One region of the Burkholderia crassaminum genome, then DNA from elsewhere that is predicted to be linked to it. Evidence: predicted binding sites of a transcription regulator. Region 1 holds the regulator's gene; the other holds the start of a gene.
The links. The regulator LexA, encoded in region 1, represses DNA repair genes until DNA is damaged. The targets are predictions, from matches to a motif close to ACTGTATNNNNATACAGT.
Positions count from the first base shown of each region.

Region 2: a site for LexA is predicted at 11,141-11,158, ahead of imuA (translesion DNA synthesis-associated protein ImuA). Genes of this name have one in related genera too.

Region 1 covers NZ_OZ183799.1:1,786,035-1,802,065, reverse strand. Annotated here, with positions in the region: gene ACPTTF_RS08335 (ABC transporter permease) at 1-946, opposite strand, end outside; gene ACPTTF_RS08330 (sugar ABC transporter ATP-binding protein) at 943-2,556, opposite strand; gene ACPTTF_RS08325 (sugar ABC transporter substrate-binding protein) at 2,703-3,653, opposite strand; gene ACPTTF_RS08320 (DUF805 domain-containing protein) at 3,915-4,316, opposite strand; gene ACPTTF_RS08315 (CysB family HTH-type transcriptional regulator) at 4,880-5,806, opposite strand; gene ACPTTF_RS08310 (sulfate/molybdate ABC transporter ATP-binding protein) at 5,882-6,940, opposite strand; gene cysW (sulfate ABC transporter permease subunit CysW) at 6,954-7,904, opposite strand; gene cysT (sulfate ABC transporter permease subunit CysT) at 7,901-8,794, opposite strand; gene ACPTTF_RS08295 (sulfate ABC transporter substrate-binding protein) at 8,917-9,954, opposite strand; gene lexA (transcriptional repressor LexA) at 10,219-10,866, shown strand; gene ACPTTF_RS08285 (hypothetical protein) at 10,893-11,228, shown strand; gene ACPTTF_RS08280 (DUF2939 domain-containing protein) at 11,258-11,968, shown strand; gene ACPTTF_RS08275 (universal stress protein) at 12,054-12,551, opposite strand; gene nodI (nodulation factor ABC transporter ATP-binding protein NodI) at 12,889-13,803, shown strand; gene ACPTTF_RS08265 (ABC transporter permease) at 13,810-14,643, shown strand; gene ACPTTF_RS08260 (hypothetical protein) at 14,681-15,103, opposite strand; gene ACPTTF_RS08255 (permease) at 15,205-16,031, opposite strand, start outside.
Region 2 covers NZ_OZ183799.1:3,310,313-3,326,343, reverse strand. Annotated here, with positions in the region: gene ACPTTF_RS15425 (SURF1 family protein) at 1-623, shown strand, start outside; gene ACPTTF_RS15420 (SCO family protein) at 684-1,310, shown strand; gene ACPTTF_RS15415 (COX15/CtaA family protein) at 1,335-2,447, shown strand; gene cyoE (heme o synthase) at 2,456-3,358, shown strand; gene ACPTTF_RS15405 (SCO family protein) at 3,377-3,994, shown strand; gene ACPTTF_RS15400 (YciI family protein) at 4,140-4,430, opposite strand; gene ACPTTF_RS15395 (methyl-accepting chemotaxis protein) at 4,668-6,305, shown strand; gene ACPTTF_RS15390 (MetQ/NlpA family ABC transporter substrate-binding protein) at 6,510-7,325, shown strand; gene ACPTTF_RS15385 (VF_A0006 family four-cysteine protein) at 7,436-7,744, opposite strand; gene ACPTTF_RS15380 (ABC transporter substrate-binding protein) at 8,078-9,043, shown strand; gene ACPTTF_RS15375 (ABC transporter permease) at 9,183-10,079, shown strand; gene ACPTTF_RS15370 (ABC transporter ATP-binding protein) at 10,081-10,875, shown strand; gene imuA (translesion DNA synthesis-associated protein ImuA) at 11,172-11,879, shown strand; gene ACPTTF_RS15360 (Y-family DNA polymerase) at 11,812-13,302, shown strand; gene ACPTTF_RS15355 (error-prone DNA polymerase) at 13,309-16,031, shown strand, end outside.

The sequences.
Region 1 (16,031 bases):
TCCGTTTCGTCGGCTCGTTCGCGCCGATCTGCGCCAGCCCCGCGGCCAGCACGGAGATGATCAACACGCCAAAGAACGTGCTGATCACCGAGCCGCGCCCGCCCATCAGGCTCGTGCCGCCGATCACGACGGCGGCGATCACCTGCAGTTCGAGGCCGACGCCCGCGTTCGGGTCGGCCGCCTCGAGCCGCGAAATCTGGAACAGCGACGCAAGCCCCGCGAACGCGCCCATCAATGCGAATACGAGAATTTTATACGGCCTCGGGTTAACCCCCGCAAGTCGGACCGCTTCTTCGTTCGTGCCGATCCCGACGAGATAGCGTCCGAACACGGTGCGCGTCAGCACGAACTGGGCCGCGATCATCACCGCGACCGCGATCAGGAATGCCGGCGAGATGCCCAGCGCGATCGGGTTCGACAGGAAATCGAACGCGTCGCCGATATAGGCCGTGCGCGAATTCGTCAGCTGGTACGCGAGGCCGCGCGCGGCCTCCAGCACGCCGAGCGACACGATGAACGACGGGATCCGCCAGCCGACCGTGACCGCGCCCGTCAGCGCGCCCGTGAGGGTCGCGACCGCGATGCCGATCAACGCGGCCGGCAGCGGCCCCCACTGCCATTTCAATGCGGCGACGCTGACCATCGACGCGGCGAGCGCGAGCACCGAACCGACCGACAGGTCGATCCCGGCGATGATCAGCACGAAGGTCATCCCGACCGACATCACCACGAGATCGGGAATCTGGTTCGCGATCGTGCTGAACGTGTCGTAGGTCAGGAAATGCGAGCTCAGCACCGAGAACAGCGCGATCATCGCGGCAAGCGCACCGGCGAGCCCGAGATAGTTCGACAGGCCGAGCCGCGTGCCGGACAGCATGCGCGCACGGCGCCCCGTCACGTCCTGCTGCGCGCCTGCGTCGGTCGGGGATACGGGAGGCTGGGTCATTGCTGTCGTCCTGTCGTCGAAGTGCCCGGAGCGGCGCCTGGCGCCTGCCCCGCGGCCGGATGCTGCACGCTGCCCGGCAGCGTCTCGCGGCCGAAGCCGGCGAACGCCGCGGCCAGCAGCGCATCCTGGGTCCAGTTGCCGCGCTCGAACACGGCGGTCATGCGGCCGGCCGACATTACGCCGATCCGGTCGCAGATCAGCATCAGCTCGCGCAGGTCGCTCGACACGACGACGAGCGCGCGGCCTTCGCGCGCGAGCGCACCCATCAAAGTGTAGATCTCGAACTTCGCGCCGACATCGATCCCGCGGGTCGGTTCGTCGAACAACAATACGCCCATGTCGCGCGCGAGCCAGCGGCCGATCACGACCTTCTGCTGGTTGCCGCCCGACAGCTCGCCGACCGTCTGCGCCGCGCCGTGCGTGCGGATCCGCAGCGCGTCGATCTGCTGCTCGGCGAGCGCCGTTTCACGCGCGCGGTCGACGATGCCGCCGCGCGCGAGCCGGTCGAGCTGGCCGAGCGACACGTTCGCGGTGATCGACTGCGTGAGCAACAGCCCTTCGCCCTTGCGATCCTCGGTGATCAGCGCGATACCGTGCTTCACCGCCTCGACGGGCGAACCGATCCGTACCGGCTTCGGCGGCTGGCCGATCGCGATCGTCCCCGCATCCGGCGCATCCGCGCCGTAGATCAGCCGCAGCAATTCGGTGCGCCCCGCGCCGATCAGCCCGGAGATGCCGAAAATCTCGCCCCCGCCCACTTCGAGCGACACGTCCCGCACGGCCCCGCCGCGCGAGAGGCCCGACACGACGAGCCGCGGCGCGCCGATACGACGCTCGCCGAGATCGATCTGCTCGCCGATCTCGCGCCCGACCATCAGCGTGACGAGCCCGTCGGACGTCGTCGCCGCCATGTCGCCCGCGTGAACGAGCCGGCCGTCGCGCAGCACCGCAACGCGCTCGGCGACCCGCGCGAGTTCCTCGAGCCGGTGCGAGATGTAGACGATCGCGACCCCGCGCGCCTTCAGCCGGTCGATCTGCTCGAACAGCAGCTCGACTTCACGCGCCGTCAGCATCGCGGTCGGTTCGTCGAGAATCAGCACGCGACAGTCGCCGATCAGGTTGCGCGCGATCTCGACCATCTGCTGGTGGCCGATGCCGAGCGCGCCCACCGGCGTATCGGGATCGACCGTGTCGAGCCCGACCTGCGCCATCGCGACCCGCGCGTCCTCACGCAGCTGCGCGCGATCGATGATCCCGAAGCGCCGCGGCAGGCGGTTCAGGAACAGGTTTTCGGCGACGGTCAGCGTCGGCAGCAGGTTCAGCTCCTGCATCACCATGCGCACGCCGAGCGCCTCGGCCTGCGTGCGGCTGGCCGGTGCATACGCGTGGCCGCCCAGCTGCATCGTGCCGGCGGTCGGCTCGACGAGCCCGCCGATGATCTTCGACAGCGTGCTCTTGCCCGCACCGTTCTCGCCCGTCAGCGCGAGCGCCTGGCCCGCCGCCAACGTCAGCGTGACGTCGGCGAGCACGGGCTCGGCATAGGTCTTGCCAATGCCGGATACGGACAGCACGGGGGGGGCTGAACGGGAGGGTTGGAAAGTCGGGTCCATCGCGATCCTGGTTGCGGCCGCGCGCACGCGGCGCGCGGGTGTGACGCTCACAAGTGCATGTGCATGCAGTGGCCGTGATCGCGCTCACCCCGGGATAACGGCCGCCGCGCCAAATTCTTGAGGACGGCGGCCGCATCGGGGCTGCGTCACTTCGTCACGAGATCCACCGGCGTCTCGACCACGCCCGACATGTCGGCCTGCTTGCGATGCTCGGCGATCGCCTTGAGCGCCGTGTCGATGCCGAACACGGCCTGCTTCGCCGCGTACTGATCGGCGGTCGCGAGCACGCGGCCGTCCTTCAGCATCGGCTTGATCGCGTTGATGTTGTCGTAGCCGACCACGAGCACCTTGCCCTGCTTGCCGGCCGCGCGCACGGCCGACACGGCGCCGATCGCCATGTTGTCGTTGCCGCACAGCAGCGCCTTCAGGTTCGGGTATTCGTTGAGCATCGCGGCAGCGACCGCATTGCCCTTGTCGATCTCCCATTCGCCGGACTGCACCGACACGACCTTCATCCCGCCCGCCTTCATCGCGTCCTGGAAGCCGGCCGTGCGCTGCTGCGCGTTGGTCGTCGTCGACACGCCTTCGACGATGCCGACCTGGTCGCCCGCCTTCAGCCGCTTCGCGAGGTAATCGCCGATCTTGCGCGCGCCCTTGCGGTTGTCCGGGCCGACGAACGGCACGTTCAGGTTCTTCGACTTCAGCACGTCAGGATCGAGCCGGTTGTCGATGTTCACGACGATGATGCCGGCGTCGACCGCCTTCTTCACGACCGGCACGAGCGCCTTCGAATCGGCCGGCGCGAGCACGATCGCATCGACCTTCGACACAATCATCTGCTCGACGATGCGGATCTGGTTCGCGGTGTCGGTCTCGTCCTTGATACCGTTGGTGATCAGGTCGAACTGGCTCGCGTTGTGTTTCTGGTATTCCTTCGCGCCCGTTTCCATCGTCAGGAAGAACTCGTTGGCGAGCGACTTCATCACGAGCGCAACCTTCGGCTTGGCTGCAGATTGCGCGTGGACGGCCGGTGCGGCGGCGACCGCGACGGCTGCAAGCGCGGCGGTCAGGAAGCGACGGCGAAAGAGAACATTCATACACATCTCCTGGCGACTGGCCCCAAGGGCCGGACGATTGTTTGGCTGTTGTTTTAATGTGAGCAAACGTTTGCGCCACACTACCCGGGCAATGGCCATCGATGCTGCTGTCGGTACCACGGAATGGAAGCGAGGCAGACGGCCGACTGCCTGACGCGTGCTGTCGTTTACGCGTCGCCGCCGGCGAGAAGCCGGCGGAGTGAGGGCTATGCTGTACCGATTCGCGTCGGCGCGCAACCTGTCTGATCAATATTTAAGGGTTTATTCGGAGCGCGCGTCACGCCGGTCCTGCGGCGCCTGCTCGTCTTCATCGGCTGACGGCGGCTCGCCAAATCGGTTCGCATGCGGCGTGCCGGCAATGAAGCCGTTCATCACGAACAACGCGAGCGCGCCGGCGATCGGCACGAACAGCAACAGCATCCACCATCCGGACTTGTCGATGTCGTGCAGCCGCTTCACACCGACCGCAATCGACGACCATCCCGCGACGACAGCGATGACGACGAGAACCAGCATCGCCAGCAACGGCAGATCGTCATCCGGCGAGCCGCGCGAACCGGCATCGAAAAACGCACTGAGCAAAGCGGAAACCAGCGCGTAGATCCACCACGGCAGACGCCCGATCCGGCCTTCGAAGGAAAAGAGAAACCATTTCAGATTCATTGTTTACCTCTTCGTCACGCGTGTTGCGTGCTGCGCGCCATGTCGCCGAGTGTGTCGGAACGGGCGCTCCGCGTGCATGGTTTCGTGAATGCGAACGGGCTGTGGGTAACGCGCTCCGCAGGTCGTTCCGGCGTTGCGCATGGTGTCGTTGATGCGGGCCTGTCGGTCAGGATGGCGGCCAAAGAGCCGCCTCGACACCCGTCAGCCGGCATCCACGCGCATTGAATCACATCTGAGGAGAAACGGGGCGTCCGGTACGGCGGATCGCTGAACCCGATACGAGGCGCTCGAACCTGCCGCCTCGATTTCGCGCTGGCCGGCGAGCGCATGTCGCGCGCCGTATGTGGTGATGAATCGGACTGGAAGCCGCGACTGCGGCCGATGATTCGGTGATTCGGTGATTCGGTGATTCGGTGATTCGGTGATTCGGTGATTCGGTGATTCGGTGATTCGGACAACCAAGGCGGCGGCAGATCGCCTGCCGCTGCCCGATGCACGACAACACGCGCAGGTACGTTGCGTCATCCGCAGTGATGGCGCGGATGACGCACGACGCGCCGTCGTCAAACGGCTTCGCGCAACATCCCCGCGATTTCCGCTTCGTTCAGGTGCGGCGCAAACATCTCGATCAGCCGGTACGCATATGCGCGCAGGAACGCGCCCTTGCGCAGCCCGACCCGCGTCGTGCTCGCCTCGAACAGGTGCTGCGTATCGAGCGCGACGAGCCCCGTGTCGCGCTGCGGATCGTAGGCCATCGCCGCGACGACGCCGATCCCCATCCCGAGTTCGACATAGGTCTTGATCACGTCCGCGTCGATCGCGGTCAGCACGACATCGGGCACGGCGCCCGCCTGCGTGAACGCCTGGTCGATGTGCGAGCGGCCCGTGAAGTCCTGGTCGTACGTGATGATCGGGTACTCGGCGATTTCCTCGAGCGTCAGGTTCTCGCGGCCGACGAGCGGATGGCCCTTCGGCACGACGACCGTGTGGTGCCACGAATAGCACGGGAACGTGACGATGTCCGGATAGCGGTCGAGCGCTTCGGTCGAGATGCCGAGATCGGCCTCCCCGTTCAGGATCATCTGCGCGATCTGCTGCGGGCTGCCCTGGCGCAGCGCGAGATGCACCTTCGGGAACACGTCGGTGAACTGACGGATCACCTTCGGCAGCGCGTAGCGCGCTTGCGTGTGCGTCGTCGCGACGACGAGGTGGCCGCTGTCCTGGTCGGCGAACTGGCGCGCGACGCGGCGCAGGTTCTCGGCATCGAGCAGCATCCGCTCGATCAGCTGGTGCACGGCCTTGCCGGGCTCCGTGAGCCCCGTCAGCCGCTTGCCGCGCCGGATGAAGATGTCGACGCCCAGCTCATCTTCGAGATCCTTGATCTGCTTCGACACGCCCGACTGCGACGTGTACAGCACGTTCGCGACTTCCGTCAGGTTCATGTTCTGGCGCACCGCTTCGCGCACGAACCGCAATTGCTGAAAATTCATGGGTATGCCTCTTAGGCTGTCGTTGTTTGATTGTCTGATCGGAGCGCGTTCCGCCCCCTGCCCTGCATTCTGTCGTCAACGCGCGGGAAACACACGCACCGCGCGCGGCACCGCCGTCGCACCATCGCCGACCTGCAGCGACAGCGCACGCCATGCGTCGCGATCGAGTTCCGCCTCGAGCGCGCCGCCTGCGCGCGCCTCGAGCTCCACCCGCACCGAACCACCGAGCGGAATCACGCGGCGCACGTCCACCGCGATGCCGTCGCGGTGCCCTTCGCCCGCCGGCCACAACTGCAGATCGTGCGGTCGCACGTAGGCGTTCGCGGGGCCCGCGAAATCGGCGTCGACCTCGATCGGCGCTGCCGCGCCCTCGGCGACGAAGCCGCGCCCGGCCACTGTGCCCGGCAGCCGGTTCGCCGCGCCGAGAAACTCGTAGACGAACGCGCTTTGCGGATGATCGTAGACGTCCTGCGGGCTGCCGACCTGCTCGACGTGGCCGCGGTTCAGCACGACGATGCGGTCCGCGACTTCCAGCGCCTCCTCCTGGTCGTGCGTGACGAAGATCGTCGAGATGTGCAGGTCGTCGTGCAGGCGACGCAGCCAGCCGCGCAGCTCCTTTCGTACCTTCGCGTCGAGCGCGCCGAACGGCTCGTCGAGCAGCAGCACCTTCGGCTCGACCGCGAGCGCGCGGGCGAGCGCGATGCGCTGGCGCTGGCCGCCCGACAGCTCGGACGGATAACGCTGCGCGAGCCAGTCGAGCTGCACGAGCTTCAGCAGCTCGTGCACCTTGTCGCGGATCGCGCTTTCCGACGGCCGCTCGCGGCGCGGTTTCACGCGCAGCCCGAACGCGACGTTCTCGAACACCGTCATGTGGCGGAACAGTGCGTAGTGCTGGAACACGAAACCGACCTGGCGATCGCGCGCGCCGACCGACGCGACGTCGAGCCCCTGCAGCACGACCTGGCCGGCATCCGCGTGCTCGAGGCCCGCGATCACGCGCAGCAGCGTGGTCTTGCCGCAGCCGGACGGCCCGAGCAGCGCGACCAGTTCGCCGGGCGGGAAGTCGAGCGACACGTTGTCGAGCGCCGTGAAATCGCCGAAGCGCTTCTGAAGGTTACGGACGGTGATACCCATTCTGGTTGCCTCTTTACGATTTCGACGAAACGGCGGCGACGGGGCCGGCATGTGCGGGAACGGTGTCGCGCGCGCCGGCCAGCTCGGCGGCGAGATGGCGCTCGGCGAGCAGCTTCAGCGCGAGCGTGACGAGCGCGAGCAGCGCCAGTACCGACGCCACGGCGAAGGCCGCCGCGAAGTTGTATTCGTTGTACAGGATCTCGACGTGCAGCGGCATCGTGTCGGTCACGCCGCGGATGTGGCCCGACACGACCGACACCGCGCCGAACTCGCCCATCGCGCGCGCGTTGCACAGGATCACGCCGTACAGCAGGCCCCACCTCACGTTCGGCAGCGTCACGCGGCGGAAGATCTGCCAGCCCGACGCGCCGAGCACGCGCGCGGCTTCTTCCTCGTCGGTGCCCTGCGCCTGCATCAGCGGAATCAGCTCGCGCGCGACGAACGGGAACGTGACGAAGATCGTCGCGAGCACGATGCCAGGCACGGCGAAGATGATCTGTACGTCGTGATCCTGCAGCCACGGACCGAACCAGCCCTGCGCGCCGAACAGCAGCACGTATACGAGGCCCGAGATCACCGGCGACACGGAGAACGGCAGGTCGATCAGCGTCGTCAGCAGCGCCTTGCCGCGGAATTCGAATTTTGCGATCGCCCACGATGCGCACACGCCGAACACGAGGTTCAGCGGCACGGCGATCGCGGCGACGGTCAGCGTCAGCTTGATCGCCGACCACGCATCGGGATCGGCCAGCGATTCGAGATAGAAGCCGACGCCTTTTCTCAGCGCCTCGACGAACACCGCGGCAAGCGGCACGACGAGGAAGAACGCAAGGAACGCCAGCGCGATGCCCGTGAGCAGCCAGCGCACGACGCGCGACTCGCTGACGGGGTCGAGCCGCTTCGCGGCGCGCCCCTGCGCGGCCGAAGACGGGGTTTTCAGCACGACGGTGGCCTCCTGGCTCATTGCTGGCCTCCTGCTGCGACGGCGATGACGGTAGCGGGCGCGGGACCGCTCGCGCCCTTGCTCGTGCGGCGCTGCAGATACCACTGCAGCGTGTTGATCAGCAGCAGCATCAGGAACGACACGACGAGCATCACGACCGCCAACGCGGTCGCGCCCGCGTAGTCGTACTGCTCGAGCTTCGTGATGATGAGCAGCGACGTGATCTCGGATTTCATCGGCACGTTGCCGGCGATGAAGATCACCGATCCGTATTCGCCGAGCGCGCGCGCGAACGCGAGCGCGAAACCGGTGAGGAGCGCCGGCAGCACGGCCGGCAGCACGACGCGGCGGAACGTCAGCCAGCGCGACGCGCCGAGGCATGCGGCGGCCTCTTCCTGCTCGCGCTCGAAATCCTCGAGCACCGGCTGCACCGTGCGCACGACGAACGGCAGCCCGATGAAGGTGAGCGCGACCAGCACGCCGGCCGGCGTGAACGCGATCTTGATACCGAGCGGCGCGAGATACTGGCCGACCCAGCCGTTGGTCGCGTAGACGGCCGCGAGCGAAATGCCGGCGACCGAGGTCGGCAGCGCGAACGGCAGGTCGACGATCGCATCGACGAGGCGCTTGAACGGGAACGTGTAGCGCACGAGCACCCACGCGACGAGGAAGCCGAACACGGCGTTGATCAGCGCGCCGCCGAGCGCGGACGTGAACGTCAGCCGGTACGACGCGAGCACGCGCGGCGACGTGACGGCGGTGACGAACTGGTCCCACGACAGCGTCGCGGTCTTCAGGAATGTGGCAGCGAGCGGTATCAGCACCACGAGGCTCAAATAGGCCACCGTGATGCCTAGCGTCACGCCGAAACCGGGCAGCGCGCTCGGCTTGCGAAAGGTGTACGTCGTCATCGGATGCTCTTGCTGGGTCGATGCTGCTCATGGGTCCGACGCAAACGCCGGCGCGATGCATTGCGCCGGCGGCCCGTCGAGGGTGCGGCGCGCTATCGTGGCGCGCCGCTGTCGTTATGGCGTTACTGCGGCTTGTAGATCGAATCGAACACGCCGCCGTCCGCGAAATGCGTCTTCTGCGCATTCGTCCAGCCGCCGAAGGTATCGTCGACCGTGTACAGCTTCAGCTTCGGGAACTGCTTCGTCAGTTCCGCCGGCACGTTCTTCGAACGCGGCCGGTAGTAGTTGCGCGCCGCGATCTCCTGGCCCTGCGGGCTGTACAGGAAGTTCAGGTACGCCTCGGCCAGCTTGCGCGTGCCCTTCTTGTCGACCACCTTGTCGACCACCGCGACGGGCGGCTCGGCCAGGATGCTCACCGACGGCACGACAATCTCGAACTTGTCGGTGCCGAATTCCTTGACCGACAGGAACGCCTCGTTTTCCCATGCGATCAGCACGTCGCCGATCCCGCGCTGCACGAAGCTCGTCGTCGCGCCGCGCGCGCCGGAATCGAGCACGCCGGCGTTCTTGTAGAGCTTCGTGACGAAGTCCTTCGCCGTCTGCTCGTTGCCGCCCGGCTTGTGCTGTGCGTACGCCCATGCGGCCAGGTAGTTCCAGCGCGCGCCGCCGGACGTCTTCGGGTTCGGCGTGACGATCGAGATGCCCGGCTTGGTCAGGTCGTCCCAGTCCTTGATCCCCTTCGGATTACCCTTGCGCACCAGGAACACGATCGTCGACGTGTACGGCGACGCGTTGTCGGGCAGGCGCTTCTGCCAGTCCTTGTTGACGAGCCCCTTGTTCGCGAGCGCGTCGATGTCGTACGCCAGCGCCAGCGTGACGACGTCGGCCTGCAGGCCGTCGAGCACCGAGCGCGCCTGCGCGCCCGACCCGCCGTGCGACTGCTTGAAGTTGACGGTCTCGCCCGTCTTCGCCTTCCACTCCTTGCCAAACGCCTGGTTGAAATCCTGATACAGCTCGCGCGTCGGGTCGTACGACACGTTCAGGAAGGTCGTATCGGCCTGGGCGTGCGTCGCGACGCCCAGCGCCGCCGCCGCGCCCAGCGCGAGTGTTGCGATCAGGCGGCCCACTCCGCCCACCAGCCCCGTATTGCGCTTGCCCATCCTTGGTTCTCCAGTGTTGTCGGTATTGCGATGTCGGGCCAGTCTAACGAACGGGTTACATGATTAAAAATAATCGTTCCTCATTTTTTAATACCCAAAAGTGCTAACGCATACGGGATGGACGGTTGCGGCAGATGAACCGCCGTCCGGACGTCGTGAAATCGCGCCGGAACCGGCGTGATCGCGACGAACCTCACGTAACACTTGAAATTCGCGAACTACTGTATAAAAATACAGCTCACTGTCTATCCATACAGTTGAGCCATGACCAAACTGACCGCCCGCCAGCAGCAAGTGTTCGACTTGATCCGTCGCGCGATCGAGCGCTCCGGATTCCCGCCCACCCGTGCCGAGATCGCGGCCGAACTGGGCTTCAGCTCGCCGAATGCGGCCGAGGAGCACCTGCGCGCACTGGCGCGCAAGGGCGTGATCGAGTTGGCCGCCGGCGCGTCGCGCGGCATCCGCCTGCTCGGCCTTGAAGATTCCCCGCACCAGTTCACGCTGCCGCACGCCGGGCTGATGCAGCTGTCGCTGCCACTCGTCGGCCGCGTGGCAGCCGGTAGCCCGATCCTCGCGCAGGAGCACATCTCGCAGCATTACGCGTGCGATCCCGCGCTGTTCTCCAGCAAGCCCGACTACCTGCTGAAAGTGCGCGGCCTTTCTATGCGTGACGCCGGCATTCTCGACGGCGACCTCCTCGCCGTGCAGAAGCGCACGGAAGCGAAGGACGGCCAGATCATCGTCGCGCGTCTCGGCGACGACGTCACGGTCAAGCGCCTGATGCGCCGGCCGGGCGGTCTCGAGCTGATCGCGGAGAACCCGGATTACGAAAACATCTTCGTCAAGGCCGGCAGCGCGGAATTCGCGCTGGAAGGCATCGCCGTCGGGCTGATCCGCTCGGGCGAACTCTGACATTCCGTCTCGCTGAGGAGAACATCATGGAACGCCTTGCCCGTCTGCTGCCTTTCCGTCAATTCGGTCGCCTGCGTCACCTGCGCGGCCGCACGCCCTGCGCACCGCTGTCCGCGGCGGCGCCTGTGCAAGAAGAAGTCGCAGTCGAACAGCAGGCGTCCCTGCTGCCGTCGGCGCTCCCCGCTTTCGCGCGGGTATCGCTGAACGCCGGCCTGAATCACGCGGAACCCGCGCGCCGTGCGCCGGTGCGCGTCTATCACGGCCGTTCGCGCCTGATCATGGTCGGCACGATCGATGCCGTGTGCCGGATGATCGATCGCTGCATCGCAGAGGAACGATCGGCCACGCCAGGCGGTCTCTGATTGCGGAACATCCCCGCACCGGAGGCAACGTGACAGGATCTTCGGGCCGCATATGGCGGCTCAAGCCCCTGCTGATCGTCGTGGTGGCCGTCGCCGTCATTGCGGCGATCGGCTATGCCTACGCGTCGCCGTACGTCGCGCTCGGCCGCCTGAAATCGGCGATCGATGCGCGCGATGCACAGGCCATCAGTGAATATGTCGATTTTCCGTCGCTGCGCATCAGCCTGAAGCAGCAGGTCACGGAAGAGTTGATGCGCCGGATCGACGCGGTGAAGAAGAACAATCCGTTCGCGGTGATTGGTGCACTGATCGGGTCTGCCCTGATCGGCCCGCTGGTCGATGCGTACGCGACCCCGGAGGGCGTGGCCGCGCTGATGAGCGGGTTGCCACCGCGTGGCAATCCGGGTGAGCGCCCGCCCGATTGGCCGAATCGGCCGCAAGGCAATGCGCCTGCAGACACGCCGGCCGCACCGCAGGCCAATCCGGCACCGGCAAGCGCCGTCGCTCCGGGCAACAACGCGGCGGCTGCGTCATCGCCGGCACCCACCTCTACCGCACCGGCCAGTGCGAACGATGCAACGCATGCGCCGCATCAGCAGCAAACCAGCGCGGGCTACCGGAATATCGATGAATTCGTCGTGACCTACCAGCGCAGTGCCGACGGCACGCGCTACGCGGCGATATTCCACCGCTTCGGGCTGTTCTCGTGGAAATTGTCCGCGATCGACCTGCACGCGTAGCAGGCCGCGCGGTACCCGCGCCGCTGATGCGGCACGGCGCCTGACCGGCGCGGATCGCCGGTCAGGCCGTCATCGAATCATTCGATCATTTGCCATTCGCCGTGGCGGCTTCCCGCTCACGCGCGATTTCTTCCTTCTGCTCCTGTGCCGACGAACACGCCACCAGGATGCTGCAGTTGACGCGATCGAGCAGTTGCGTGTTGCCCGAGCCCATCCACCATCTCGACAGCCCGCTGCGGCAGCGGTGGCCGACGACAACGAGGTCAACCTTCAGCTCCATCGCGAGATTCGCGATTTCGTCGATCGGATAGCCGAACGCGAAATGGCCTTCGGCCTGCACGCCGCGCTCGCGCAGCCAGTTCACCCCTTCCTGCAGGATTTCACGCGCGGTTTCCTCGAACCGGCCGCACGCGACGTCGGTCAGCAAGCCTGCGCTCTGCGCGATGCTCGAGCGCATGTCGACGACCGACAGCAAATGCGTCTCGGCCTTCAGGTCCATCGCGAGATTGGCGCCGCAGCGCAGTGCCTTGCGCCCTTCGAGCGTGCCGTCGTAACACAGCAGAATCTTGTTGTAGCTAGCCATGAAACCTCCCTATCGCAACAACGAGCCTACGCATTCATCATGGTGCGCCGCAATTCAGGACGCAAGGGATGGAAAACGCTGATTCGCCCCGCTCGGCGCGTGCGCGATGATGCGGTGCACGATCGGTGCGCGCATGCATCGCACCGTGCAGGCATGCCCTGAAGAGACGCAGCCGATGCACTAGAATGGCCCGTTCGTACTCCAGCGGGCCAGCAGGCGCCGGCGTCGTGCGCTTCGGTCATGCCCGTGTGACACGCAATCGTCCGATCGGTTCGCCAGCCGGCTACGCATCCGGCAGCGGAACGCTTCCGCGCCCGCTTACAACGACAACATGCCCATGTCCGTTGCACCGATCGATTTCCGGAACGTCGAAAAGCGCTTTGGCGACAAGCTCGTCGTCAACGGCCTGTCCTTCACCGTACAGGCCGGCGAATGCTACGGCCTGCTCGGGCCCAACGGCGCCGGCAAGACCACCACGCTGAAAATGCTGCTCGGCCTCACACATCCCGATGCAGGCGCCATTTCGCTCTGCGGCGAACCGGTTCCATCGCGTGCGCGACATGCGCGCCAGCGCGTCGGGGTCGTCCCGCAGTTCGACAATCTCGACCCCGACTTCAGCGTGCGCGAGAACCTGCTCGTCTTCAGCCGCTATTTCGGCATGTCGGCGCAGGCTGCGCGCGCGCTCGTGAAGCCGCTGCTCGAATTCGCGAAGCTCGAGAACAAGGCCGATGCGAAGGTCGGCGAGCTGTCGGGCGGCATGAAGCGCCGCCTCACGCTCGCCCGTGCGCTCGTCAACGATCCCGATGTGCTGGTGCTCGACGAGCCGACGACGGGGCTCGACCCGCAAGCGCGTCACCTCATGTGGGAGCGGCTGCGCTCGCTGCTCGCTCGAGGCAAGACGATCCTGATCACCACGCACTTCATGGAAGAAGCCGAGCGCCTGTGCGACCGCCTGTGCGTGATCGAGGAAGGCCGCAAGATCGCCGAAGGCGCGCCGCACGCGCTGATCCAATCGGAGATCGGCTGCGACGTGATCGAGATCTACGGGCCCGATCCGGCCACGCTGCGCGACGAGCTGGCGGCGTTCGCAAAACACACCGAGATCAGCGGCGAGACGCTGTTCTGCTACGTGAGCGATCCGGAACCGCTCAGCGCGCGACTCAAGGGTCGCGCGGGGTTGCGCTATCTGCATCGCCCGGCCAATCTGGAAGATGTGTTCCTGCGGCTCACGGGCCGCGAAATGCAGGACTGATCGATCATGGACGTGCGCAACTATTCCGCCACCGCACCGTCGGCACCGCCGCGTGTGTCACGCTTCGCGATCGCGATGCCCGCGAACGCGACCAACTGGATCGCCGTCTGGCGGCGCAACTATCTCGTCTGGCGCAAGCTCGCGCTCGCGTCGCTGTTCGGCAATCTTGCCGATCCGATGATCTATCTGTTCGGCTTGGGGTTCGGGCTCGGCCTGATGCTCGGCCACGTCGACGGCGTGTCGTATATCGCGTTCCTCGCGGCCGGCACGGTCGGGTCGAGCGTGATGATGTCCGCGAGCTTCGAGTCGATGTATTCGGGTTTCTCGCGGATGCACGTGCAGCGCACGTGGGAAGCGATCATGCATACGCCGCTTGCGCTCGGCGACATCGTGCTCGGCGAGATCGTCTGGGGAGCCAGCAAGGCGATGCTGTCGGGGGCCGCGATCATGCTCGTCGCGGGGGCGCTCGGCTATGCGCAGTTTCCGTCGATGCTCGCGGCGCTGCCCGTGATCGCGCTCGCAGGCCTCGCGTTTGCGAGCATCGCGATGATCGTCACGGCGCTCGCGCCGTCCTACGATTTCTTCATGTTTTATCAGACGCTCGTGCTGACGCCGATGCTGCTGCTGTCGGGCGTGTTCTTCCCGACCACGCAGCTGCCGCCGATCGCGCAGTACGCAGCGCAGGCGCTGCCGCTCGCGAATGCCGTCGAGTTGATCCGGCCCGCGATGCTCGGTCGGCCGGCGACCGACGTCGCGCTGCATGTCGCGGTACTCGCCGGCTACGCGGTCGGCGGATTCCTGCTGTCCGCGTGGCTGTTCCGGCGGCGGATGATGCGCTGACGGCCGACGCATCGGGCGCCGGCTTCATGCGACGACTTTATTCGTCGTCGTCGCTCCACGGGATCTCGACGTCGGTCAGGAACGCGACGGTCGCGAGCGGGCCCCCTTCCTGGCGGCCGAGCTTGCCGTCCGCGCGATGCCATTCGACGCGGAACTGCGTGCCCGGATCGTCGGCAACCAGGTAGACCGAGCGCAGTTCGTCCGCATCGGCTTCGTCCACCGGGCCGTCGAACGACACCAGCATCTTCTGCGGCCACAGGCCGTTGACCGGATCGTAAATACGCTCACCTTGCGGAATGTCGATGCTGGCCTCGACGCCGATCGTCGCGGAGGCCTCGATGATCATCGTGCCCAGTGCGTTCAGCACGGCAGTCGCCCGCGCGGAATTGGCCTGGCGGATCGCGAGATCGCCGCGCGTCAGCGCCTTTTCGAGTCGAGGATGGATCTTCGGTTGGGTCATGCGTTTTCCTGTTTGCTTCTTGTAAATGGCGCCGCACGCGTGAAACGGCGGCGCCGGATGAATATGACGATTGCGCCCGGCCGGCGCACCGCTTGCGCGCGTCAGAACCCGAGCGCGATCGCGAGCAGGCCGCTCGCGATCCCGAACACGACCACGAGGATCGCGACGATCGCCAGCATGTACGGCTTGAACGAACGCGCGAGCATCGCGAGCGACGGCACGCTGATCGGCGGCAGCGTCATCAGCAGCGCGGCGGCCGGGCCGACGCCCATGCCGAGCGACAGCATCGCCTGGATGATCGGCACCTCGCCGGCCGTCGGGATCACGAACAGCATGCCCGCGACCGCGAAGGCGACGATCCAGCCGAGATGATTGCCGATGTCCGGGCCGATATGCGGGAACAGCCATGCGCGCGCGGCGCCGAGCAGCAGCACGAGCACGATGTATTCGGGCACGAGCCGCACGGCCATGCGCGCGAGCAGCTTCACCCAGCGGACGAACGGATTGCCGGCCGCGGCCTGCTCGGCCGCCAGCGCGGCAAGCTGAGCATCGTCGATGCTGCGGTCTTCAGGTCGCGCAATGCGGTTCAGCAGATAGCCGATCCCGAACACCATCGCGATGCCGAGCACGAGGCGCAACGCACTCCAGTGCCAGCCGAGCACGAAGCCCATGAACACCAGCGCGGCCGGATTCAGCACCGTGTTGCCGAGCCAGAACGCGACCGCGCCGCCCGGCGATGCATGGCGCGCACGCAGCCCCGCGACGACCGGCGCCGCGCAGCACGTGCACATCATCCCGGGCAGCGACAGCAGGCCGCCCGCGGCGACGCTGCCGAAGCCGGTGCGGCCGAGCACACGCGCGACCCAGTGCGCGGGCAGCAGCGCCTGCACGGCCGAACCGAGCAGCAGGCCGAGCACCATCGCCTGCC
Region 2 (16,031 bases), 1.5 Mb from region 1:
ACCAGAAGGAAGCGCTGCAGGCGAGCATCGAGCGCTACGAGCAGGCGGTGCCCGTCGACGTCGGCGCGCAGCCGATGCCGCTGGCATCGATCGAGTTCCATCGCGTGCGCGCGAAGGGCCGTTTTTTGCCTGAGCAAGCCGTGTTCCTCGACAATCGGCCGTATAACGACCAGCCGGGTTTTTACGTCGTGATGCCGTTTAAACTCACGGGCGGCGGCGTCGTGCTCGTGAACCGCGGCTGGCTGCCGCGCAATATCTCCGATCGCACGGCGATCGAGCCGTTCGCGACGCCCGCGGGCGACGTCGAGATCGTCGGCATTGCGCGCGCCGACGCGTCGCGTGCGTTCGAGCTCGGCGAAGGCGGGTCGGCGGCGCACCAGAAGATCCGGCAGAACCTGGACGTCGCCGCGTATGCGAAGGAAACCGGGCTGGCGCTGCAGCCGTTCGTGATCCAGCAGACGAGCGACGACGGCGACAAGCTCGTGCGCGACTGGCCGGCGGCGACGACCGGCGTCGAGCGCAATTACGGTTACATGTTTCAGTGGTGGGCGATGGCGGCGGCCGCGCTCGGCTTCGGCCTGTACGCCGCGCGGCGTGCGGCGAAGAAGTCGGCCGGCGCGTGAGCGCCATGCCAGGACGCGGCGCCGGCGCCGCGGGTTCGTTTCGAGAGGTCTGATTTGTCCATGCAATCTTCCCGTCAGGGTCCGGCCGCAGCGCCGATCTCGCCGGCGGCCCGCAAGCGCGGGCGCTGGATGCTCGTACTGCTGGGTCTCGTGTGCGCCGCGCCGATGATCGCGTCGTACTTCACCTATTACGTGATCAAGCCGAAGGGCGGCTCGACCAACTACGGCACGCTGATCGAGCCGCAGCGTCCGATCCCCGCGGATCTGCAGGTGACCGACGAAGCCGGCAAGACCGTGCCGCTGTCATCGCTGCGCGGCGTGTGGCTGTTCGTGATGACCGACCGCAGCGCGTGCGACGATGCATGCGCGCAGAAACTCTATTTCATGCGCCAGATCCGCGTTACGCAGGCAGGCGAGCGGCACCGGATCACGATGGTGTGGCTGCGCAGCGATGCGGGCGCGACGCCGCAGAAGGTGCTGGATGCCTATCCCGATACGCGCCGGCTCGTCGCCGACCCGGCCGCGGTGGCCGCGTGGCTGCCGGCCGACGCGGGCACGAAGGACAGCGACCACATCTACATGGTCGACCCGAACGGCAACCTGATGATGCGCTTTCCGAAGGATCCGAACCCCGGCAAGATCAAGTCGGACGTGACGAAGCTGCTGAAGTGGTCGAGCATCGGCTAAGGCAAGACGAGAGGCAAAGAACCGATGTCGTATCTACTGCAACTCGGCCTGATCGGCTTGTGCATCGCGCTGCTGCCGCTGTCGTACGTGTGGGTGAAGGCCGACGACAACAAGTTTCGCAAGCTGGTATGGATCACCACCTTCCTGACGCTCGACCTCGTGATGTTCGGCGGCTTCACGCGGCTGACCGACTCGGGGCTCGGCTGCCCTGACTGGCCCGGCTGCTACGGCACGTCGTCGCCGTTCATCGCGCACGCCGCGATCACGGCCGCGCACCAGGCGATGCCGACGGGCCCCGTCAGCATGTCGAAGGCGTGGATCGAGATGATCCACCGCTATTTCGCGATGGCGATCGGCGTACTGATCATCGCGCAGGTCGTGATCGCGTGGTCCGCAAGGCTGCGCCGCCGCCCGTTGCACGTGTCGCCGTGGTGGCCGACGAGCCTGCTGCTGCTGATCCTCGTGCAGGGTGCGTTCGGCGCGTGGACGGTCACGATGAAGCTGCAGCCGGTGATCGTCACGATCCACCTGCTGCTCGGCCTCACGCTGCTCGGCACGCTCGGCTGGCTCGCGGCGCGGCAGACGCCGCTGCCGTCGTACGATCCGGAAGCCGGCCGCTATCGCGCGGCCGCGCTCGCGGCGCTCGCGCTGCTGGTCGTGCAGATCGCGCTCGGCGGCTGGGTGAGCACCAACTACGCAGTGCTCGCATGCACCGATTTCCCGACCTGCAACGGCCAGTGGATCCCGCCGATGGACTTCCAGCACGGCTTCCACCTGTGGCGTGCGCTCGGGATGACGAAGGACGGCGAGGCGATCACGCAGGACGCGCTGGTCGCGATCCACTGGACGCACCGCACGTTCGCGTTCGTGGTGGTCGCGTATCTGGTCGCGTTCGCGCTGAAGATGCGCCGCTTCGAATCGCTGCGGCGGCCCGCGAACGGCGTGCTGCTGGTCGTCCTGCTGCAGTTCGTGACGGGCCTGACCAACATCGTGCTGCAGTGGCCGCTGCCGGTCGCCGTCGCGCACAACGGCGGGGCCGCGATCCTGCTGCTGCTCGTCGTCATGTTAAACTTTCGCATCCTTTCAAGCCGCCCCGGCCGTGTCGCGCAGCCTGCGCGCGACGCCGCCCCGGCGTGACCGCCCCCATGCAAAGCACCCTTTCCCAATCGCCCGGTAGCCGGTTTTCGCAGTACATGGCGCTGACGAAGCCGCGTGTCACGCAGCTCGCGGTGTTCTGCGCGGTGATCGGCATGTTCCTCGCGACGCCGGGCATGGTGCCGTGGCACGTGCTGATCGGCGGCACCGTCGGCATCTGGCTGCTGGCCGGTGCGGCGTTCGCGATCAACTGCCTCGTCGAACAGAAGATCGACGCGATGATGCGCCGTACCGCGTGGCGCCCGTCCGCGCGCGGCGAGATCACGACGCCGCAGATCCTGGTGTTCTCGGCCGTGCTCGGCAGTGTCGGCGCATGGACGCTCTATACGTTCACGAACCCGCTGACGATGTGGCTGACGATCGCCACCTTCGTCGGCTACGCGGTGATCTACACGCTGCTCCTCAAGCCGATGACGCCGCAGAACATCGTGATCGGCGGCGCGTCGGGCGCGATGCCGCCGGCGCTCGGCTGGGCCGCGGTCACCGGCGCGGTGCCGGGCGACGCGTGGATCCTCGTGCTGATCATCTTCGTGTGGACGCCGCCGCATTTCTGGGTGCTCGCGCTGTATCGCCGCAAGGATTACGAGAACGCGGGGCTGCCGATGCTGCCCGTCACGCACGGCGAGAAGTTCACGCGGCTGCACATCCTGCTGTACACGGTGATCCTGTTCGCAGTCACGCTGATGCCGTTCATCTCCGGGATGAGCGGGGCCGTCTACCTGACGAGCGCGGTGCTGCTCGGCGCGGTGTTCCTCGCGTATGCGTGGAAGATTCATCGCGACTATTCGGACGAACTCGCCCGCAAGGCCTTCCGCTACTCGATCGTCTACCTGTCGCTGCTGTTCGCCGCGCTGCTCGTCGATCACTATGCACGCCCGCTGCTCGGCGTGTAACCGCACGGTTTGAACGCAATGCTCCACTCACGGTTCGGGCGCCGCGCGCGCCAAGGCTGGATGCTCGCATGCGCATTCACGGCAGCACTGCTGCTCGCCGGATGCGACAACGCGCCGAAATTCCAGAATCTCGACATCACCGGCAACACGCAGTTCGGCAGTGACTTCTCGCTGCCCGATACGGCCGGCAAGGTGCGCACGCTCGGCGATTTCAAGGGCCGTGCGGTCGTGATGTTCTTCGGCTATACGCACTGCCCGGACGTGTGCCCGACGACGATGGCCGAGCTGTCCGAAGCGCTGAAGCAGCTCGGGCCCGATGCCGCGAAACGCGTGCAGGTGCTGTTCGTCACCGTCGACCCGGAGCGTGACACGCCGGCGCTGCTCGGTCAGTACGTGCCCGCGTTCGATCCGTCGTTCATCGGCCTGCGGCCGGCCGACGAAGCCGCACTGAAGAAGGTCACGAAGGATTTCCGCGTGTACTACGCGAAGGTGCCCGGCAAGACGCCCGGCAGCTACACGATGGATCACACGGCCGCGAGCTACGTGTTCGACCGCGACGGCAAGTTGCGCCTGTTCGTGCGCGACGGCCAGGGCCCCGGCCCGTGGGTCCACGACCTGAAGCTGCTGGTCGACTGACCGGCAGCCACCGGGCGCCCGGCCCGGTGATCGCGTGACGGCCGCCACGCGCCGTCACGCTTGTTCTCCCCTCGTTGTTTGCATGCGCCGCCCGTCGGGCGGCGTGTCGGCCTGCGCGCGCATCGCGCATGTGTCGCGTGTCGCGTTACGGCAGCGCCGGCACGTTGAAGCCGGATGCGGCGCGCGTGATCCGGAATTCCGTCACGCGATACGTGGCGAGCCCCTCGGTGACGAACGGATCGGTCTTCAGGATCGCGTCCAGCTCGTCGCGATCGATGCGGGCCGCGAGGATCACGCCGCCTTCGCGCGGCACCTTCGGCCCGGCCGCGATGAAGATGCCCTTGTCGAACTGCGGCTGCAGAAATGCGCGATGGCGCTCGAGCGCATCGTCGATGCGCTCGAGCGATGCGGTGTAGTGGATGTCGATGACGTACATGGATGGCCCCCGGAATGATGCCGGCTCTTGGTGCGCCGGCCAGCCGGTCTTTTTAGCACAGCGGATGCGGGTTGTCGCACGGGCGGTCGCGGTGCGGGCGGTCTGCCGATCGGCGGTTTGCCGCACCCGGGCGTATTCAAGTTGTAAGCCTCGGTGCCGTAAATAAAAGGGCAAGCGTTTGCGCGCGGCAGGCCGTTCGCGCGCAGCGTGCGCATCGACATCGACAAAGGCACGCAGATGAGCAGAATGAGTTTGAACCGCAAGCTGTGGCTCGCGCTTGCGCTGGTATGGATCGGTCTCCTGGGCGTCGGCGCATGGAGCGCGTACGAGACGCGCGCGACGATGCTCGCCGAACGCAAGGCGGGCATCGCGAATCTCGTCGACTCGGCGGCCGGCATCGTGAAGGCGTATCACGCACTCGCGCAGAGCGGCACGCTGCCCGAGGCCGATGCGAAGCGCGACGCGCTCGCGAGCCTGGCCGCGATGCGCTACGGCGATTCGGGCTACGTGTTCGTGATGGATTCGAAGCCGGTCGTGCTGATGCATCCGACGCTGCCGAAGCTGGTCGGCACCGAGGTCGGCGACTATCTCGACCCGGACGGCAAGCCGCTGTTCGTCACGATCCTGAACGCCGCGAAGGAAACCGGCAGCGGCTTCGCCGAGTACCGCGGGCGCCTGCCGCACAGCGAAACCGCCGTGCCGAAGATCAGCTACGTCACGCGCTTCACGCCGTGGGACTGGAACATCTCGAGCGGCGTCTTCCTGAAGGACATCGACACCATCTATTACCGGACGCTGCTCGGCCACCTCGCGGTCGTGTTCGTGATCGGCTTCGTGATCAGCGCGGCGATGCTGGTGATCATCCGCAACGTGCGCGGCAGCCTCGGCGGCGAGCCCGACGAAGCGGCCGCGCTCGCGGCGCGCATCGCGCAGGGCGACCTGACGCAGCCGGTGCCCGTGCGCGCGGGCGACCGCACGAGCATGATGGCCGCGATGCACGACATGCAGGCACGCCTGCAGGCGACGATCGGCGGGATTCGCCAGTCGGCCGGATCGATCGCGTCGGCGAGCCGCCAGATCTCGGCCGGCAACGACGACCTGTCGCAGCGCACCGAGGAGCAGGCCGCGTCGCTGGAAGAAACCGCCGCGAGCATGGAGCAACTGACCGCGACGGTGAAGCAGAACGCCGACAACGCGCGGCAGGCGAGCGGGCTGGCGAACAACGCATCGGAGATCGCGCGCACGGGGAGCGACGTCGTGAACCGCGTGATCGGCACGATGGGCGAGATCGACGACAGCTCGCGCAAGATCGCCGACATCATCGGCGTGATCGAGGGCATCGCGTTCCAGACCAACATCCTCGCGCTGAACGCGGCGGTCGAAGCCGCGCGTGCGGGCGAGCAGGGCCGCGGCTTCGCGGTGGTCGCGGGCGAAGTGCGCTCGCTCGCCCAGCGCAGCGCGACGGCCTCGAAGGAGATCCGCGAGCTGATCGTCGCCTCGGTCGAGCGCGTGCGCAACGGGTCGACGCTGGTCGGCCAGGCCGGCACGACGATGGGCGAGATCCTGCAGGCCGTCGCACGCGTGACCGACATCATGGGCGAGATCGCGGCTGCATCCGAGGAGCAGGCGAGCGGCATCACGCAGGTCGGGCGCGCGGTCACGCAGATGGATCAGGTGACGCAGCAGAACGCGGCGCTCGTCGAGGAGGCCGCCGCCGCCGCCGCGTCGCTGCAGGAACAGGCCGCGCGGCTGCGCGACGCGGTCGGCGCGTTCCGGGTCGTCGATGCCGACGGCCTGTCGCCGCGCCGGGCCGGCGGGAAGACGGGCGAGCCTGCATTCGGCATGAAGGCGGCCGACCAGGAGGCGGTGGCGTGATGGGCACAGGTTGATGTGCGATTTACTAAAACGCAACTAACGGCCGAATCGCGCAGCCTCCGCCAGCACCGCTGCGGTGCATACCCATATGAGCGGGATGTATTTCACTTCCCGCCGATCCTGTGACACCATTTGCGCCTTCCTGCGAGTCGGGGCATACCCGTATCGCGCCCCATTTCCAGTAAGCAAGAAAGCGAGAAACAGATGAAGCGTCGCAGTCTCCTGAAGGTATTTTCCGTGCTGGCCACCGGTGCCGCGCTGACGCTGTCGGCAGGCGCGCACGCCGAAGACAAGGTGATCAAGGTCGGCACGGTCGCCGGCCCGGATTCGGAAGTGTGGCAGCTCGTGCAGAAGGTCGCGAAGGAGAAGGAAGGCCTGAACGTGAAGGTCATCGAGTTCAACGACTACGTGCAGCCGAATGCGGCGCTCGACTCGGGCGATCTCGACGCGAACAGCTTCCAGCACCAGCCCTACCTCGACAGCCAGGTAAAGCAGCGCGGCTACAAGATCGTCAGCGCGGGCCTGACCTACATCTCGCCGATGGGTGTGTACTCGAAGAAGTTCAAGGCGCTGAAGGACCTGCCGCAAGGCGCGAAGCTCGCGGTGCCGAACGATCCGTCGAACGAGAACCGCGCGCTGCTGCTGCTGCAGACGCAGGGCGTGATCAAGCTGAAGGCGGGCGCCGGCACGGGCGGCAACAATGCGACGGTACTCGACATCGCCGAGAACCCGAAGAAGCTGAAGATCTCCGAACTCGACGCCGCGCAACTGCCGCGCGTGCTGTCGGACGTCGACGCAGCCGTGGTCAACACGAACTACGCGCTGGCCGCGAACCTGCAGCCGACCAAGGACGCGATCGCGCTCGAATCGCTGACGAGCCCGTACGCGAACCTGATCGCCGTGCGCGCGAAGGACAAGGACCAGCCGTGGGTGAAGAAGCTGGTCAAGGCGTACCAGTCGCCGGAAGTGCGGGAATTCATCAAGAAGCAGTTCAAGGGCTCGATGGTCGCGTCGTTCTGAACGCCGCACACCGGTCGTACCGCTGAACAACAAGGGCCTGCATCGCGCAGGCCCTTTTTCATTGGCGCGGCCGGTCGAGGGCCGCAGGGTGTCTCGTGTTCAGCGCCGGCTCACATCTCGCCGCGCCGCGAGCAGATCGACATGATCTGCTGGATCGCATAGTTGTCGCGCACGCCCGGCAGCGATTGCACGACGCACTCGTGAAAGCGCCGCTCGCGCGGCAGCAGCATCGCGTTGTTGCGGTACAGCGCGTCGCACGAGCGCTGGATCAACTGGGCCGCCGCGCCGTTGCGGCTCTCGCGCAGCGCATTGAGCATGCAGTCGTCGTATTGCGCGCTGCCGTCGGTCAGTGCGAACGCCGCTCCCGGCAGCGCCAGCGCGACAGCCGCGAATGCGATGGCTCGGATCCCCCGTTTCATGTGGCCTCCGATGGCGTGGATTGGGTCGGCCGACAGCATAACGTAAAGCCGCAAGCGCGGCTGACGCGTTGCGCCGGGGCCGGCTGGAACCGCCGCCGGCCGGGCTTCACGCTCGCTCGCGCATGTCGGTGGGCGCTGCGATCCGGGGCGCGATGCGAAAGCGTGGAGTCAGGCGGTGGTCTGCGGAAATGGTATCCTCGTGCGTTCGCCGCTGCACGCCTTCCCGGGGCGTGCGCGGGCCGCTCGCCAACGCGTCGTACGCATGGCGGCGCCCGCCTGACGGCGGCGGGAATCCATCATCCAGAACCGATACAATACGGGGGAGACACACCCATGAAGCGTTTCAAGACTTTCGCGATCCGTTCGATCACGGCCGGCGTGGCCGCACTCGCGCTGGCCGGTGCCGCGCACGCACAGACCGTCAAGGTGCTGTCGATCGTCGACCATCCGGCACTCGATGCGATCCGCGACGGCGTACGCGCCGAGCTGAAGGCGGAAGGTTACGGCGACGACAAGCTCAAGTGGGAATACCAGAGCGCGCAGGGCAACACGGGCACGGCCGCGCAGATCGCGCGCAAGTTCGTCGGCGACCAGCCCGACGTGATCGTCGCGATCGCGACGCCGGCCGCGCAGGCGGTGGTCGCGTCGACGAAGAGCGTGCCGGTCGTCTATTCGGGCGTGACCGATCCGGTCGCCGCGCAGCTCGTGAAGGGCTGGGGCCCGTCGGGCACCAACGTGACGGGCGTGTCCGACAAGCTGCCGCTCGATCGCCAGGTCGCGCTGATCAAGCGCGTCGTGCCGAATGCGAAGACGGTCGGCATGGTCTACAACCCGGGCGAGGCAAATTCGGTCGTCGTCGTGAAGGAGCTCAAGGAGATCCTCGCGAAGCAGGGCATGACGCTGAAGGAAGCGGCCGCACCGCGTACCGTCGACATCGGCCCGGCCGCGAAGAGCCTGATCGGCAAGGTCGACGTGATCTACACGAACACCGACAACAACGTCGTGTCCGCGTACGAAGCGCTCGTGAAGGTCGCGAACGAAGCGAAGATCCCGCTCGTCGCGGGCGACACCGACAGCGTGAAGCGCGGCGGCATCGCGGCGCTCGGCATCAACTACGGCGACCTCGGCCGCCAGACGGGCAAGGTCGTCGCGCGCATCCTGAAGGGCGAGAAGCCGGGCGCGATCGCGTCGGAAACGAGCAGCAACCTCGAGTTGTTCGCGAACACGGGGGCGGCCGCGAAGCAGGGTGTGACGCTCGCGCCGGATCTGCTCAAGGACGCGAAGACGGTCATCAAGTAAGCCGCGGCCCGACCGCCGCGCTTGCGGGCCCGATCCGGGCCTGAACGACACCGCCGGACGGGCGGCTCCCACCCGGGGCCGCCCGTTCGCTTCGCCCGGCCGTACACGTCCGGCCGGGAAGCAACAGGATTTCCCCATCATGTCTCTGTTCTCGTTACTGGGCGCCCTGGAGATCGGCCTGATCTTCAGTCTCGTCGCCCTCGGGGTGCTGATCTCGTTTCGCATCCTCAACTTCCCCGACCTCACCGTCGACGGAAGCTTTCCGCTCGGCGGCGCCGTCGCCGCGACGCTGATCTCCGCCGGCTACGACCCGTTCAGCTCGACCTGCATCGCGATCGTCGCGGGCGCGGCGGCCGGCTTCATCACCGGCTGGCTCAACGTGCGCCTGAAGATCATGGACCTGCTCGCCAGTATCCTGATGATGATCGCGCTCTATTCGGTGAACCTGCGGATCATGGGCCGGCCGAACGTGCCGCTCATCACCGAGCCGACGATCTTCACCGTGCTGCAGCCCGACTGGATGCCCGACTACGTGCTGCGCCCGGCGCTGCTCGCGATCGTCGTCGTGGTCGCGAAGCTCGGCCTCGACTGGTTCTTCTCGTCGCAGCTCGGCCTCGCCATGCGCGCGACCGGCGCGAACCCGCGGATGGCGCGCGCTCAAGGCATCGCGACCGGCCGTGCGACGCTCGCCGGGATGGCGCTGTCGAACGCGCTCGTCGCGCTCGCCGGCGCCTTGTTCGCGCAGACGCAGGGCGGCGCGGACATCTCGATGGGGATCGGCACGATCGTGATCGGGCTGGCTGCCGTGATCATTGGCGAGACGCTGTTGCCGGCGCGCCGGCTCGTGCTGACGACGCTCGCCGTCGTGCTCGGTGCGATCGTCTACCGCTTCTTCATCGCGCTCGCGCTGAACAGCGAATTCATCGGCCTGAAGGCGCAGGACCTGAACCTCGTGACGGCCGCGCTCGTCACGATCGCGCTGGTGCTGCCGGCAACGCGCAAGAAGCTGTTCGCGCGCAAGAACGGAGGGGCCTGACATGCTGTCCGCACAAGACCTGAAACTCACGTTCAATCCCGGCACGCCGATCGAGACGCGTGCGCTGCGCGGGCTGTCGCTCGAGATTCCTGACGGCCAGTTCGTCGCGGTGATCGGCTCGAACGGCGCCGGCAAATCGACCTTCCTCAATGCGATCAGCGGCGACCAGGCCGTCGATGCGGGACGCATCTCGATCGACGGCACGGACGTCACGCGCAAAGCGGCGTGGGACCGCGCGCATCTCGTTGCGCGCGTGTTCCAGGATCCGATGGCCGGCACCTGCGAGGCGCTGACGATCGAGGAGAACATGGCGCTCGCGATGGCGCGCGGCGCGCGGCGCGGCTTCAAGGCCGCGCTCGACCGGCCGTCGCGCGAACTGTTCCGCGACAAGCTGCGGCTCCTGAACCTCGGGCTGGAAAACCGGTTGACCGACCGGATCGGGCTGCTGTCGGGCGGCCAGCGGCAGGCGGTCAGCCTGTTGATGGCGTCGCTGCGGCCGTCGCGGATCCTGCTGCTCGACGAGCACACGGCCGCGCTGGATCCGAAGACGGCCGCGTTCGTGCTGGAGCTGACTGCGCGCATCGTCGCCGAGAGCAAGCTGACGACGATGATGGTCACGCACAGCATGCGGCAGGCGCTCGACTACGGCGACCGCACGGTGATGCTGCACCAGGGGCAGGTCGTGCTCGACGTGTCGGGCGACGCACGCAAGGGCCTCGACGTGCCGGACCTGCTGCAGATGTTCGAGAAGGTGCGTCACGAGCAACTCGACGACGACGCATTGCTGCTCGGCTGACGGGCGGCCGGCGGGCCGGTGCGGTGCGGGGTGCCGCATCGTGCCGGTTCGCGTGCGGGTTGGCGTGTCGGCCAGGCGAATCGGGTCGGCAAATCGGACCGGCGATTCCGCCCGGATGGCGGTGGAGCGCGTTCGGGCGACATGATCCGGCCACGCCCGCTCCGGTGCGGCGTAACATGACTGCCGCGTCGGCTTTCCCGTCGTTTTTCCTCTGACGAAAACCGGTTTCGCACCGATGCTGTGCGACGCGAGCGCATTGCCATATACTGTATATCCATACAGTTGTGGGTGGCGTCATGCTCGCATCCTCCATTTCTCCCGAATCCCTTCATCCGTCCCTCTGGCGCGGTTCCCAGCTCGCGCGCGGCGGCCCGCGCACGATCGATACCGGCTTCGCGTCGCTGTCGGCCGAGTTGCCGGGCGGCGGCTGGCCGGTCGGCGGGCTCGTCGAACTGCTGGCCGCGCAGCCGGGCTGCGGCGAGATGCGGTTGCTCGCGCCCGCGCTTGCACGCACCGTCAGCGCGCGCCGTCCGCTTGCGCTCGTCGCGCCGCCGCAGTCGCCGCATGCCACCGCGCTCGCCAGTCTCGGCGTGCCGGCCGATGCGCTGCTGTGGCTGCGTGCCGGCAGCCGCACGGATGCGCTGTGGGCCGCCGAGCAGGCGCTCAAGACCGGCTGTTGCGGCGCGCTGCTGCTGTGGCAGGACGCGCGGCCCGATGCGCTGCGGCGCCTGCATCTCGCGGCCGCGCGCACGGGCGATACGCTGTTCGTGATGCTGCGGCCGCTGTCGGCCGCGCGGCAACCGTCGCCGGCCGTGCTGCGTGTCGAGCTGTACCCCGTGCCGGGCGGCGTGTCGCTCGACATCGTCAAGCGTCGCGGCCCCGCACGCAGCGAGCCGCTCGTGCTCGACCTGCCGTCGCCCATCGTGGAGAGCCGCTATGCGCGTCTTGCTCGGCATCCATCTGCCGCGCCTGCCGCTCGACGTGTGCGTCGCGCCGCCGTCTGACGGCGCTGCGGACGACGACGCAGGCTGCGCGGTGCTCGAGCAAGGCGTCGTGCTGATCGCCGATGCGCCCGCGCGCCGGCATGGCGTGCGCGCGGGCATGAAGCGCGGCGGCGTGCTCACGCTCGCGCCGCACACGCAGCTCGTCGAACGCGATCCCGCGCGCGAAGCCGATGCGCTGCGCGCGGTCGCGCTCGCGTTGCTGCGCTTCTCGCCGTGCGTCGCGCTCGACGACGAAGCCACGCTGATCGTCGACGTCGGCCCGAGCTTGCGGCTGTTCGGCGGGTTGCCGTCGCTGTGCCGTCAGGTGCGTGCGACGCTCGCGGCGCTCGGTTATGCGGCGCGCCTGTCCGCCGCGCCGACCGGGCGCGGTGCGTGGCTGCTGGCGCGCGTGTCGGCCCGTGCGCACATCCGGCGCCGTATCGCCGGCCAGATGTCGCTCGTTCGTTCGCTCGACCGGCTGCCGTGCGTGCTGCTGCCCGATGCGCGTCCGTATGCGGGCTGGTTCGACGGCCTTGGTTGCCGCACGCTCGCCGATCTGCGCGGCTTGCCGCGCGCGGGGCTGCAGCGCCGCTGCGGTCCCGCGTTGCTGGCCGCGCTCGATCGTGCGTACGGCGATGCGGTCGAGCCGCTGGCGTGGATGGCGGTGCCACCTGTGTTCGACGTGCGGCTCGAATTGCCGGAGCGCGTCGAATACGCGGAAGCCGTGCTGTTCGCCGCGCGGCGGCTCGTCGTGCAGCTGTGCGGCTGGCTGGCCGCACGGCAACTGTCGCTGGCCGCGATGACGTTCGATCTCGAGCACGAACGCGGCCGCCAGGCCGTGCCGCCGACGCCGCTCGAGCTCGCGTTCGCCGCACCCGTACGGGACGAGGCGCATTTCATGCGGCTGCTCGGCGAGCGGCTCGCGCGCGTCGAGTTGCCGGCCGCGGTGATTGCTGTGCGTCTGAAGGCCACGCGCGTCGAATCGGTCGCGCCGCCGGCTGACGATCTTTTCCCCGAGCCGGGCGGCACGCGCGAGACGCGCGCGCGGCTGTTCGAACTGCTGGTCGCGCGGCTCGGCGCGGAGAACGTGCTGCGCGCGGCACCCGTCGCCGATCACCGGCCCGAGGCCGCGAACCGCTGGCTGCCGCTCGATGCGCAGGCCGGCAAGCCGGCCGGCGGGCCGCCTGCGGTGCCGCCGAGGCCCGCGTGGCTGCTCGCCGAGCCGCTGCCGTTGTTGATGCGCGAGAACCGGCCGGTATTTCATACGCCGCTGAGGATGATGTCGTCAGCGGAGCGGATCGAGGCCGGGTGGTTCGATGGCCGGCTCGCCGCTCGTGATTACCACGTCGCGCAGGACGAAGCCGGTGCGTGCTATTGGGTGTTCAGGGAGCGGGCGGGGAGCGAGTCCGAGCCGCACTGGTTCCTGCACGGCTTGTTCGGGTGAACGGTCATGATTGCGGAATTCAGTTGGCTGCCCGATTACGCGGAGTTGTTCTGCCGCTCGAACTTTTCGTTCCTGCACGGTGCGTCGCATGCGGAAGAACTGGTCGAGCGTGCGGCGGAACTCGGCTATCGCGGGATTGCGATCACCGACGAATGCTCGCTCGCTGGCGCACCGCGCATGCATGTCGCGGCGAAGGCGAAAGGGCTGCCGCTCGTCATCGGTTCGTACTTCGAAGTCACGCCGGATGACGTCGCGCCCGGCCACGATCCGGGCCCCGGTGCGTTCGGGCTCGTGTTGCTTGCACAGAATCGCGAGGGGTACGGCAATCTTTCAGAGCTGATTTCATGGCGGCGGATGGCGTCGCCAAAGGGCACCTACAAGCTGACGTCGCGGATGCTGTCGGCGCCGCCTGCGGAGTTCGCACACCTGCGCGGCATGCCCGACTGCTTCGCGATTCTCGTGCCCGCGTACCCGGTGCGCGCGGACGTGCTCGATGCACAGGTCGCGTGGTTTCGCGCGACGTTCGTCGAACGTGCGCGGCTCGGGCTCGTGCAGTTGCAGCGTGCGCTGGATGGCGCGCAGCGCGAGGAGATTCGCGCGGCCGGCGAGCGGCGTGGCGTGCGCATCGTCGCGCTGGGCGACGTGACGATGCACCGGCGCTCGTGCAAGGAGCTGCAGGACGTGATGACGGCGATCCGCGTCGGGATGCCGGTTTCGGAGTGCGGTTATGCACTGGCGCCGAATGCGGAACAGCATCTGCGTTTGCGACAGCGCATCGGGCAGTTGTACTCGGCGGACGAGATCGCGCAGACGTGCGCGATTCTCGATGCGTGCGATTTCAAACTCAGCTCGCTTCGCTACGAGTATCCCGACGAGATCGTGCCGAAGGGGCTCACACCGACGAGCTATCTGGAACAGGAAACCCGGGCAGGTGCGGCGGAACGCTATCCGCAGGGTATTCCGGAGAAAGTCGAGAAGCAGATCCGCTATGAACTCGACCTGATTGCACGACTGAGCTACGAACCGTTCTTCCTGACCGTCTACGACATCGTCAAATACGCGCGCAGCCAGAACATCCTGTGCCAGGGGCGCGGCTCGGCGGCGAACTCCGTCGTCTGCTTCTGCCTCGGCATCACCGAGGTGAATCCCGAGCAGAGCACGATGCTGTTCGAGCGCTTCATCAGCGTGGAGCGCGGCGAGCCGCCCGATATCGACGTCGATTTCGAGCATCAGCGCCGGGAAGAAGTGATTCAGCATATCTACAAGAAGTACGGGCATGATCGCGCCGCACTTGCGGCCGCCGTATCGACCTATCGCCCGCGTGGCGTGCTGCGCGAGACCGGCAAGGCGCTCGGCGTCGATCCGATGCTGGTCGATCGCGTCGCGAAAGCGCACCGCTGGTTCGACGGCAGCCGCGACCTGCTGCAGCAATTCTCGACGACCGGGCTCGATCCCGAGACGCCGCTCATCCAGGCGTGGGCCCGGCTCGCCGCGCGGCTGCTGAACTTTCCGCGCCACCTGTCGCAGCACTCCGGCGGCTTCGTGATCAGCCGCGGCAAGCTCACGCGGCTCGTGCCGGTCGAGAACGCGGCGATGGACGGGCGGCGCGTGATCCAGTGGGACAAGGACGATCTCGAAGCACTCGGGCTGATGAAGGTCGACGTGCTCGCGCTCGGCATGCTGTCGGCGCTGCATCGCGCATTCGACATGCGCACCGCGTGGCGCGGGCCGCCGGAGCCGGATGGTGAGCCGTTCACGCTGAAGCACATTCCGCAGGATGACGAAGCGACCTACGACATGATCTGCCGCGCCGACACGGTCGGCGTGTTCCAGATCGAATCGCGTGCGCAGATGTCGATGCTGCCGCGCCTGCGCCCGCGTACTTACTACGATCTGGTGATCGAGGTTGCGATCGTGCGGCCGGGGCCGATCCAGGGCGGGGCAGTGCATCCCTACCTGAAACGGCGCCAGGGCATCGAAAAGGTCAGTTATCCAAAGGAGGACTTGAAGCCTGCGCTCGCACGGACGTACGGCGTGCCGATCTTCCAGGAACAGGTGATGCAGATCGCGATGATCGCGGCCGGCTTCACGGCCGGTGAGGCCGACCAGTTGCGGCGCGCGATGGCCGCGTGGAAGCGCAAGGGCAATCTGGAGCAATATCACAGCAAGATCGTCGACGGGATGCGCGAGCGCGACTATCCGCCCGAGTTTGCCGAACAGATTTTCGAGCAGATCAAGGGTTTCGGCGATTACGGTTTCCCCGAGAGCCACGCGGCCAGCTTCGCGAAGCTCGCCTACGCCAGCAGCTGGCTCAAATGCCACGAACCGGCGATCTTCCTCGCGGCATTGTTGAACAGCCAGCCGATGGGTTTTTACCCGCCGTCGCAACTCGTGCAGGACGCGAAGCGCCACGGTGTGCAGGTGCTGCCGATCGACGTCATGCAAAGCGGCTGGGAAGCGTCGCTCGAAGCGCTGCCCGGCCAACTGCCGCCTCACGGCCAGCCTGCAGTGCGGCTCGGCCTGTCGCTCGTGCGCGGCCTCGGCGAAGCCGCCGCGCGCCGCATCGAAATCGCACGCGCAGCCGGCCCCTTCGACAACGTCGACACCCTTGCACGCCGCGCGCAACTCGAACGCCGCGACCTCGAAGCGCTCGCCGCCGCGAACGCGCTCGCGACGCTCGCCGGCCATCGCCGCGACGCGTTGTGGCAGGCCGTCGCGGCGGCGCCGGA